DNA from 2 places in the Streptomyces sp. NPDC028635 genome. Region 1 is predicted to be linked to the other one. Evidence: riboswitches for the same ligand, from Rfam matches in the RefSeq annotation. Region 1 holds a riboswitch; the other holds the start of a gene.
The links. A riboswitch is a leader RNA that binds a small molecule or an ion and turns the genes downstream of it on or off. The one in region 1 is predicted to bind glycine.
Positions count from the first base shown of each region.

Region 2: linked by a shared signal. The riboswitch ahead of gcvT (glycine cleavage system aminomethyltransferase GcvT) and the one ahead of gcvP (aminomethyl-transferring glycine dehydrogenase) in region 1 are both predicted to bind glycine.

Region 1 is NZ_JBEZWX010000006.1:265,263-270,537, forward strand. Features, by position in the region: gene AB0E88_RS09795 (ABC transporter ATP-binding protein) at 1-256, shown strand, start outside; gene gcvP (aminomethyl-transferring glycine dehydrogenase) at 420-3,305, opposite strand; glycine riboswitch at 3,482-3,577, opposite strand; gene AB0E88_RS09805 (PRC-barrel domain-containing protein) at 3,691-4,062, shown strand; gene AB0E88_RS09810 (DNA polymerase IV) at 4,228-5,275, opposite strand, start outside.
Region 2 is NZ_JBEZWX010000008.1:221,430-226,704, forward strand. Features, by position in the region: gene AB0E88_RS12000 (ABC transporter permease) at 1-436, opposite strand, end outside; gene AB0E88_RS12005 (enhanced serine sensitivity protein SseB C-terminal domain-containing protein) at 757-1,557, opposite strand; gene AB0E88_RS12010 (enhanced serine sensitivity protein SseB) at 1,649-2,443, opposite strand; gene AB0E88_RS12015 (AAA family ATPase) at 2,501-3,166, opposite strand; glycine riboswitch at 3,336-3,431, shown strand; gene gcvT (glycine cleavage system aminomethyltransferase GcvT) at 3,581-4,699, shown strand; gene gcvH (glycine cleavage system protein GcvH) at 4,809-5,186, shown strand; gene glyA (serine hydroxymethyltransferase) at 5,204-5,275, shown strand, end outside.

The DNA of each region.
Region 1 (5,275 bases):
GGTCTTCGTGGCGTTCCCGCCGGGCGCGGTCACCCTGCACCGCGAGCGCCCCACCGGCTCGAGCGCCCGCAACCTGTGGCGCTGCGAGGTGGCCGGACTGGAGACCCACGGCGACCAGATCCGCGCCGACCTCACGGGTGAGCTGCCGCTGGCCGCCGACCTCACCACGGTCGCCGCTGCCGAGCTGGACCTGCACCCGGGTGCCCCGGTCTGGGCGACGGTCAAGGCGACGCAGACCCACGCATACCCGGCCTGACCGGCCACCGCCCTCACGGCGCGCCGCCATGACCCTGAGCATCCGCAACCGGTTGCCCGGCACGGTCACCGACGTCCCCCGGGGCGGCGCCACGGGCACGGCGGCCGCCTCCAACCGACACGAGGGCCCCCGAAACCGGGGCCCTCGCTCACGTCAGGGTGTCTCAGTCCTCGTACGCGTCCAGCGGCGGGCAGGAGCAGACGAGGTTCCGGTCACCGAAGGCCTGGTCGATACGGCGCACCGGCGGCCAGTACTTGTCCGCGGCCGACACACCGGCCGGGAAGACGGCCTCCTCGCGGCTGTAGGCGTGCTCCCACTCCCCGCCGAGCGCACGGGCGGTGTGCGGGGCGTTCCGCAGCGGGTTGTCCTCCGCGGACCACTCGCCGGAGCCGACCTTCTCGATCTCCGCGCGGATGGCGATCATCGCGTCGCAGAACCGGTCCAGCTCGGCCAGGTCCTCGGACTCGGTCGGCTCGATCATCAGCGTGCCGGCCACCGGGAAGGACATCGTCGGCGCGTGGAAGCCGTAGTCGATGAGCCGCTTGGCGACGTCGTCCACGCTCACGCCGGTCGCCTTCGTCAGCGGGCGCAGGTCGATGATGCACTCGTGCGCGACCAGGCCACCGGGGCCGGTGTACAGCACCGGGTAGTGCGGCTCGAGGCGCTTGGCGATGTAGTTCGCGGACAGCACGGCGACCTGCGTGGCCTGCTTCAGGCCCTCCCCGCCCATGAGGCGGACGTACGCCCAGGAGATGGGCAGGATGCCCGCGGAGCCCCACGGCGCGGCCGAGATCGGGCCGACGCCCGTCTCCGGGCCGGCGGCGGGCTGCAGCGGGTGGTTCGGCAGGTACGGCGCGAGGTGCTCGCGGACCGCGACCGGCCCGACGCCGGGACCGCCGCCGCCGTGCGGAATGCAGAACGTCTTGTGCAGGTTCAGGTGGGAGACGTCACCGCCGAAGTGGCCCGGCTTGGCGAGGCCGACCAGCGCGTTCAGGTTGGCGCCGTCGACGTACACCTGGCCGCCGGCCTCGTGCACCTGGGCGCAGATGTCGGCGACGTGCTCCTCGAACACACCGTGCGTCGACGGGTAGGTGATCATCAGCACCGCCAGCTCGTCGCGGTGCTGCTCGATCTTCGCCCGCAGGTCCTCGACGTCGATCTCGCCGTCCTCGGCGGTCTTGACGACGACGACCTTCATGCCGGCCATCACGGCGCTGGCGGCGTTGGTGCCGTGCGCGGAGGACGGGATGAGGCAGACGGTGCGCTGCTCGTCGCCGTTGGCCCGGTGGTAGCCGCGCACGGCCAGCAGACCGGCCAGCTCGCCCTGGGAGCCGGCGTTCGGCTGCAGCGAGACCTTGTCGTAGCCGGTGACCTCGGCGAGACGGTCCTCCAGCTCGTGGATGAGCGTGAGGTAGCCCTCGGCCTGCTCGGCGGGCGCGAAGGGGTGCAGCTGGCCGAACTCGGGCCAGGTGACCGGCTCCATCTCGGTGGTCGCGTTGAGCTTCATGGTGCAGGAGCCCAGCGGGATCATGCCGCGGTCGAGCGCGTAGTCGCGGTCGGACAGCTTGCGCAGGTAGCGCAGCATCGCGGTCTCGGAGCGGTGCTGGTGGAAGACCGGGTGGGTCAGGTAGGCGTCGGAGCGCAGCAGGTCCTGCGGCAGCACGTCCCCGGCTGCGGCGTCCAGCGCCTCGATGTCGCCCTCGACGCCGAAGGCGCCGAACACGGCGGTCAGCTGGTCGCGGGTGGTGGTCTCGTCGCACGCGAGGGAGACGTGGTCGGCGTCGACCGGGTACAGGTTGACCCCGTTGTCGCGCGCGGCGGCGACGACCTCGGCGGCCCGGCCCGGCACCCGGGCGGTGACGGTGTCGAAGTAGGCGCCGTGCACGACCTCGACGCCACCGGCCTTCAGGCCCTCGGCGAGGATCGTGGCGTACCGGTGCGTGCGCCGGGCGATGCCCTTCAGGCCGTCCGGCCCGTGGTACACGGCGTACATGCCGGCCATGACGGCGAGCAGCACCTGCGCGGTGCAGATGTTGCTGGTCGCCTTCTCCCGGCGGATGTGCTGCTCACGCGTCTGCAGCGCCAGCCGGTACGCCTTGTTCCCGTCCGCGTCCACGGACACGCCCACGAGCCGCCCGGGCAGGCTGCGCGCGAACTTCTCCCGTACGGCCATGTAGCCGGCGTGCGGGCCGCCGAAGCCCATCGGCACACCGAACCGCTGCGTGGTGCCGACCGCGATGTCCGCGCCCAGCTCGCCCGGCGACTTCAGCAGCGTCAGCGCCAGCAGGTCGGCGGCGACGGTGACCAGCGCGCCCAGCTCGTGCGCCTGGTCGATGACCGGCTTGAGGTCACGCACGGCACCGGAGGCGCCCGGGTACTGGAGCAGCACGCCGTTGATCTCGCGGGCGGCGATGTCGGCCGGGATGCCGTCGCTGAGGTCGGCGACGACGACCTCGACGCCGGTCGGCTCGGCACGGGTCTGGATGACGGCGATGGTCTGCGGCAGCGCGTCCGCGTCGACCAGGAAGAGACCCTTCTTGTTCTTGCCCATGCGCAGGGACAGCGACATCGCCTCGGCGGCGGCGGTGCCCTCGTCGAGCAGGGAGGCGCCGGAGGTGGGCAGACCGGTCAGGTCGGCGACCGTGGTCTGGAAGTTCAGCAGCGCCTCGAGCCGGCCCTGGGAGATCTCCGGCTGGTAGGGCGTGTACGCCGTGTACCAGGCCGGGTTCTCCATGACGTTGCGCAGGATGACCGGCGGGGTGAAGGTGCCGTAGTAGCCGAGGCCGATCATGGAGCCGAGGACCTGGTTGCGGTCGGCCAGGGAGCGCAGCTCGGCGAGCACCTCGGCCTCGCTGCGGGCGCCCGGCAGGTCGAGGGCGTCGGCGTTCTTGATCACATCCGGCACCGCGGCGGCGGTGAGTTCGTCCAGCGAGCCGTACCCGACCTGGGCGAGCATCTTGGCCCGAGCCTCGTGGTCGGGGCCGATGTGACGCTGCTCGAAGGGAATCCCCTTCTCGAGCTCGGAGAGCGGAATGCGATGGGCGGTCATTGCGGAGGCCTCCTGGTCTGACACGACCTTCGAGGGGCACCACGGCACGGGTACCCGAACGGCCTCCCCCTCTGTCATCTCGACCTGAGAGCTTCACCGGAGCGCCCGAGGGCACCCGGCTTTCACCGTCGGTGAGAGCGGAAGCCGTCGACACCCGCCCTGCTTTCCAGAGTGACCTCGTCCGTGCGGTACGTGAGCCTGAGAGATTCCGGGGAGGATTTGCTCCTTCGGCGCCTCCGATGATGTCTGGAGGACTCTCCCGCACGGGGTCAGCAGCCGTAGTCAGACTACCAGCGGGGTCAACGCCGGGGCCCTCGAGTGGCCGCCGTCACCATTGTGCTCTTTCGTAGTGCTTACACCAGTCTTGCGAGCGAGTGGAGGGCCCGTGCAGACCGAGATCGATCCGCGCAACCTGATCGGCCGCAAGGCGTTCGACCGCAGCGGCGTCAAGATCGGCACCGTCGACGAGGTCTATCTCGACGACGCGACGGGCGTGCCGGAGTGGGCCGCCATACGAACGGGTCTGTTCAGCAGGGACGCCTTCGTCCCGCTGGAGCCGAGCGAACTGATCGAGGGCGCGTTGCACGTCCCCTTCGAACGCGCCCTGATCAAGGACGCCCCCGACTTCGGCGTGGGCCGCCATCTCTCCCCGGAACAGGAACTCCAGCTCTACCACCACTACGGCCTCGACATCGCCGCCCCTCCCCCGCTGCAGGACCACGACTTCGGCAAAGTGGCCGGCACGGAGGAGCCCTGACGGGCAGATCCGAGCCGAATCTTTTCCCCTGACGGGTAGACCCGGACCGAACCTCTTCCCCTGACGGGCAGACCCGGACCGAGCCCTTTCCCCGGCAGACCCGCACAGGCGCCCGCACGCGGGCCGTTACGGGGCCCGTGCGCCCGTGCACCCGTGCACGCCGCTTCAGCCGAGGGAAGGCTGCCCCCTCCACCCACCGGCCACCGGGTGGCCGGTCCCGGAGCCGCCGTCGGCCGCTCGCCCTTCGGCCGCGGACCCGGCCCCCGGTCCGGCCGTCCCCGGAGCCGCCCCGTCGAGGCACGCCGCCGGGACGTCCGGTCTTCGCACCAGCGGCAGCGGTTCCGTCGGCTCCAGCGCGGGGTCGTCCGTCCGGAACGTTCTGACCCGGCCCGGCTCCGAGTCCGGTGTCTCGAAGCGGACCGTGACCCGGCCCAGGCCGCTGCCCTGGACCCACCCGTGTCCGTACTCCGCGTGCCGCACGTCGTGCCCCGGCAGCCAGCGCCGCTCCGCCGGCTCCGGTTCCTCGGGGACGGGCTGCGGCGCGTGCGGAACGTCGTCCTCCTGCGGTGCCTCCGCACGCGCCCGCTCCCCCGCCGCCTGCGCGAACAGGTCCTCCTGGGTGTAGTCGGCGAGCCCGCTGACGCCGACGCCGAGCAGCCGCACCCCGCCCGTCGTGTCCACCGCGTCCAGCAGCCGTAGGGCCGCCTCCCGGACGACCGCGGGATCGTCCGTGGGTCCGCGCAGCGTCTCCGACCGGGTGAGCGTCGAGAAGTCGTACCGGCGCACCTTCAGGACGATGGTCCGGCCGGACAGCCCGGCGGAGCGCAGCCGCCGCACGCACCGGTCGGCCAGCCGCTGCACCTCGAGCCCGATCCGCAGCCGGTCGTGGATGTCCACGTCGTAGGTGTCCTCGACGGAGACCGACTTGGCCTCCCGCTCCGCGACCACGGGCCGGTCGTCGTGCGCCAGCGCCATGGCGTACAGACCGTGCCCGTGGGCCTTGCCCAGCAGCCGGACCAGTTCGTCCTCACCGGCCTCCACGATCTCGTCGACCGTGGTGATCCCGGCCCGCCGCAGATGGTCGCCGGTCGCCGGCCCGACCCCCGGCAGCGCCCGCACCGACAGGGGCCCGAGCAGCGCCCGCTCGGTACCCGGCTCGATCAGCACCAGGCCGTCCGGCTTGGCCCGCTCCGAGGCGATCTTGGCGATCATC
Region 2 (5,275 bases), on a different contig from region 1:
TGCCGAGAACCGTACCGAGGACGACGGCGACGATCGCGGACAGGAAGCCGACCAGCAGGGAGATCTGCGCGCCGTAGAGGATGCGGGCGAAGATGTCGCGGCCGTTGACGGGCTCGACGCCCAGCCAGTGGTCCCCGCTCATGCCGCCCAGCGACCCCTTGGGGGTGCCGAACAGCGGGTCGATCAGGTTCTCGTGATAGTCGTTCGGGTCCTGGCCCACCACGCTGGTGATCACCGGGGCGAGCAGGGCGACGACGATGAGGAGCAGCACGACGACGCCGCCCGCGAGGGCGAGCTTGTCCCGCTTCAGGCGCTCCCAGGCGATCCGGCCCAGGGACCGGCCCTGGACGGCCTTGGCGCCGGTGGTCGCAACCGCCGCTTCCTCGGCCGCGCTCGGGGCCGCTTCCGCGGTCGGCTCGTGCAATGGTGCCGTCATCTGGCAGGGACCCCTCTCAACCGGCGGTAGCCGGCCCGCACTTGCCGCTGTGGCGGCATGGTCAGTCCGTCGTACGAAGTCGTACACAGGGGCGACTGGGCCCCTTGGAGCGGGAGTCTTCAACGCATTGGCGAGCAGTTGCCAGAGTTGGTGAGGAAAGGATGCGTAAACGTGATGCGGTCTGGGGACTTCCGTTATCCGGACAGCGGGTGGCGCGGGCCGGACGGGGACCAGTGGGGAGGATTCGGACCAGTCGGGGTCATCCGCCGTGATCTACGCGCGCAGAAGAGTGCCGGAGGGCGCGGCGAACCGCGCGGGTGTCAGTACCGGCCGGGGGCGGGCGGGAAGCCGTAGCCGGACGCCGGCGCCGGGGGCGCGGCGGCCGCGTGGGCCTCGCGGTCGTAGAACGGACGCGCGTTGGCGCGCATCCACAGCACGACCGGGTCGTGGTCGTCGCTCATCGCCACGGTCGACACCGGCAGCCCGTCCGGCACCGCGCCGAGGGACTGCTGCATCATCGCCCGTACGGCGTCGACGGCGGCCGGCGAGGTGTCGTAGACGTCCAGGCCGATGGCGAGGTAGGGCGCGCCGAGCGCCGGCTGCACCCAGGCGCGGCGCAGGGCGCGCAGCGGCGGGGTGCGGTGCGCGTTCTGCGCGAGCAGGGCGTAGAACTGCGGGATCTCGATGGCCGGTTCCGTCAGGCGCAGCGGGCCGGCAGGCTGGCGGTCCAGGCCGGTGGCGATGCGGCGCAGGTCGAGCCAGGGGATGCCCACGCCGCCGCCGGGGGCGTGCGGGTTGAGCCACAGGCCGTGGTGGTCGGGGTAGAGGGCGCGGGCCACCTCGAGGCCGTCGACCACCTCGTACGAGCGGTTCCAGCCGCTGGCGCTCAACTCCTGGGCGGAGGTGACGCAGGGGGCGTAGCCGTGGCCGCCGACCTCCATCGCGCCGTACTGGGCGTCCGGGGAACCGGCCTGGCCGTGCCACAGCAGCATCCAGACCTGGCCGGTGGCGGGGGTGGCGAGCGCGCGAAGCAGCGCCTCGTAGGCGTCGTACCGCCCGGGCGTCACCTGGCGCAGCATGTGCTCGACCTGGCCGGTCGCGGCCGTGCCGCTCGCGCTCACTTCGAATCGCCCTTTCGTACAACACCCTCGACCGAGCTATGAAACCAGGTTAAGTGGTGCGTGGGGAGGACCGGGGAGAGCCCAGGCGCCGTCAGCTTCCCCGGGTGTAGAAGGGGCGCACCTTTTCCCTGAGCCAGACCGCCACCGGGTCGTCGCCCGCCAGGTCCAGCAGGATCAGGTTGACCGGCCAGGGTGCGGGGGTGGCGCCGAGGGCCCGGCCCAGGGCGTCCAGGGGGGCGTTGCGCAGGTCGCCCTCCCATTGGGAGAGTTCGACGCCGACGAACATCACCGGGTCGGCCGTCTCGATCACGGCGAGGCAGCGGCGGGCCGTCAGGACGGTGCCGGTCGCCTCGAACTCGGCGGAGGCCGTGGAGAGGAAGGCGACGGGGTCGTCCTGCCAGTCCGGCTCGTACAGACGGACCCGGCCGCCGCTCGCGGGGCCGTCCAGCGGGGTCCGGCCGGCCCGGCACACCTCGGCCACCGCCTGCGGCGGCAGCGGGACGCCGACCAGGCCGCCCGGGTTCACGGCGATGCCGACCTGCGCGGGCAGCCCGCGCGCGAACTCCACGGCGGGCGCGACGGTGTACGACATGTGGGAGCCGGCGACCTGGCGCAACTGCTCCTCGGAGCTGAAGACGGGGACGTAGGCCTGGCCGTCGATCTCGGTGGTGGGCAGGTCGAGGGGGCCGCTGTGCGGGCCGCCGCCGCTCGGCAGGGGGATCCACAGGAAGCTGCGGCCGAGCACCTCCACGATCCGGCCGCCGGCTCCCGGCACGCCGAGGGAGGCCGACAGCACCTCCTCCAGCTCGTTGCCGGGCCATCCGCCGTGCGGATGGGGGTGCGTCTGCGCCGGGAAGTCCGCCGGAAGGTCGGCAGGGAAGTCCATCTCTCCACCATCTGCTTCGAACCGCTGCTGTGGCTGAAAGGCTAACCGCACGGTGGTTCAGCCGGTGAAGGCGATCCGCCGCAGGGCGTCCGCCGCGTCCCGGTCGAGCAGGACCGCCGCGTCGCAGCCGGCCGGCAGGTCGCCGCGCTGGACAGCGCGCAGCAGCCGGGTGGTGGCGCGGCGGTGGCGCTGGAAGGCGTACCGGGAGACGCCGCGGCCGCGTGCGCGCTGGCCGGTCAGGGCGGTGTCCGGGTCGACGTCGAGCAGCAGCAGGTGCAGGGCGCCGCCGCGGCGGCGGGCCGCGCGGGCCAGCCAGCCGCGCACCCAGGACTGGGTGCCGCAGTCGTGGACGACGAGGCCCTCGCCGCTCGACAGGGCGCGGCGCAGGGCGGCGTAGTGGGCGAGCCGGACCAGCGGGCGGTAGAGCGCGTAGGGCAGCAGGCGGTGCAGGCGGGCGTCGTAGCGGTCGCGGGTGTCCTGGGAGTCGACGCGCGGGCCCGGCACCGCGCGGCGCATGAGCGTGGACTTGCCGCTGCCGGGCAGACCGGTGACGACGACCAGGTCGCGCGGGCCGAAGAGCAGGGCGTGCGGGCTGCGGCCGGCCCGCTCGCGCAGGTCCCGCACCACCGGGCCGGGCCGTGTCTCCAGGGCGGGCACCCCTGGCTGCGCGGGCAGTGTGAGGCCCGGGGTCGTCGCGTACGCCGTGATCCTGTCCACCGTCATCGTCCTCCCCTGGGGTCAGGTGAAGACCTGCCCAACGTAGGTAAAGAGAAGGTAATGCCAGGTGTCTCGTGTTTTCGTGTGCGTACCGCCACAACCCGGTTACAGATGCGGCCTGCCGTCATCGGGCGCGGCGTGCAATGATGAGCCCGCCAACTGCATACCGGCCGTTTGAATCCGCGCGGGAGAGTTCCCAGCCGAAGGCTGGGGCGCCGAAGGAGCAAGTCCCTCCCTTGAATCTCTCAGGCCCCGTTACCGCGCGGGCGAGGCACATCTGAAAAGCGGGCCGCCCTCGCCGGTGGCCCCACCCAAGGTGCAAGCCAGGACCGCGCGCGGTCATGGCGAACCTCTCAGGTTCCGATGACAGATGGGGAGGAACTTCCTCGCCCTGTCCTTCCCCTGGGAGACGACCGACCGATGAGCAGTACCGAACTCCGTCACACCGCGCTCGATGCCGTGCATCGCTCGCTCGGCGCGACCATGACCGACTTCGCCGGCTGGGACATGCCGCTGCGCTACGGCTCCGAGCGCGACGAACACAACGCCGTCCGCACGAAGGCCGGGCTCTTCGACCTCTCCCACATGGGCGAGATCACCGTCACCGGCCCGCAGGCCGCCGCCCTCCTCGACTTCGCGCTGGTCGGCAACATCGGGGCGGTCAAGACCGGCCGCGCCCGCTACACCATGATCTGCCAGGCCGACGGCGGCATCCTGGACGACCTGATCGTCTACCGGCTCGCCGAGACCGAGTACATGGTCGTCGCCAACGCCTCCAACGCCCAGGTCGTCCTCGACGCGCTGACCGAGCGCGCCGCGGGCTTCGACGCCGAGGTGCGCGACGACCGCGACGCCTACGCGCTGCTCGCCGTGCAGGGCCCCGAGTCGCCCGGGATCCTGGGCAGCCTCACCGACGCCGACCTGGACGGGCTGAAGTACTACGCCGGACTGCCCGGCACCGTGGCCGGGGTGCCCGCGCTGATCGCGCGCACCGGGTACACCGGCGAGGACGGCTTCGAGCTGTTCGTGAAGCCGGAGCACGCCGTCGAGCTGTGGCAGGCGCTGACCAAGGCCGGCGAGGGCGTGGGCCTGGTCCCGTGCGGCCTGTCCTGCCGGGACACGCTGCGCCTGGAGGCGGGCATGCCGCTGTACGGGCACGAGCTGACCGCCGCCCTGACCCCCTTCGACGCCGGGCTGGGCCGGGTGGTCAAGTTCGAGAAGGAGGGCGACTTCGTCGGGCGCGAGGCGCTCGCCGCCGCCGCCGAGCGCGCCGAGTCCGCCCCGCCGCGCGTCCTGGTCGGCCTGGTCGCCGAGGGCCGCCGGGTCCCGCGCGCCGGCTTCCAGGTCGTCGCGGACGGCACGGTCGTCGGCGAGGTGACCTCGGGCGCCCCTTCCCCCACGCTGGGCAAGCCGATCGCCATGGCCTACGTGGACGCGGCGCACGCGGCGCCGGGCACGCCGGGTGTCGGCGTGGACATCCGCGGTACCCATGAGCCGTACGCGGTCGTGGCGCTGCCGTTCTACAAGCGGCAGAAGTGACACTGTCGTAAGCCCTCCGACGTGACATGGGGCACATCGCCCCTGGTCACGCGCGTCTTCGCAGTCCCCCATTCATCAGCACAGACCCGCGTACAGGAGAATTCAGGCCATGAGCAACCCCCAGCAGCTGCGCTACAGCAAGGAGCACGAGTGGCTGTCGGGCGCCGAGGACGGCGTCTCGACGGTCGGCATCACGGAGCACGCGGCCAACGCGCTCGGTGACGTCGTGTTCGTCCAGCTCCCGGAGGTCGGCGACACGGTGACCGCGGGCGAGTCCTGCGGCGAGCTGGAGTCGACCAAGTCCGTCTCGGAGCTGTACTCCCCCGTCAACGGTGAGATCACCGAGGTCAACGAGGACGTCGTCAACGACCCGTCGCTGGTGAACTCGGCCCCCTTCGAGGGCGGCTGGCTGTTCAAGGTACGTGTCACGGGCGAGCCGGACGACCTGCTCTCCGCCGCCGAGTACGACGCCTTCATCGCCGGCTGAGAGGTCGCAGGAATCCCATGTCGCTTCTGAACACGCCCCTGCACGAGCTCGACCCGGACGTGGCCGCCGCGGTCGACGCCGAGCTGGAC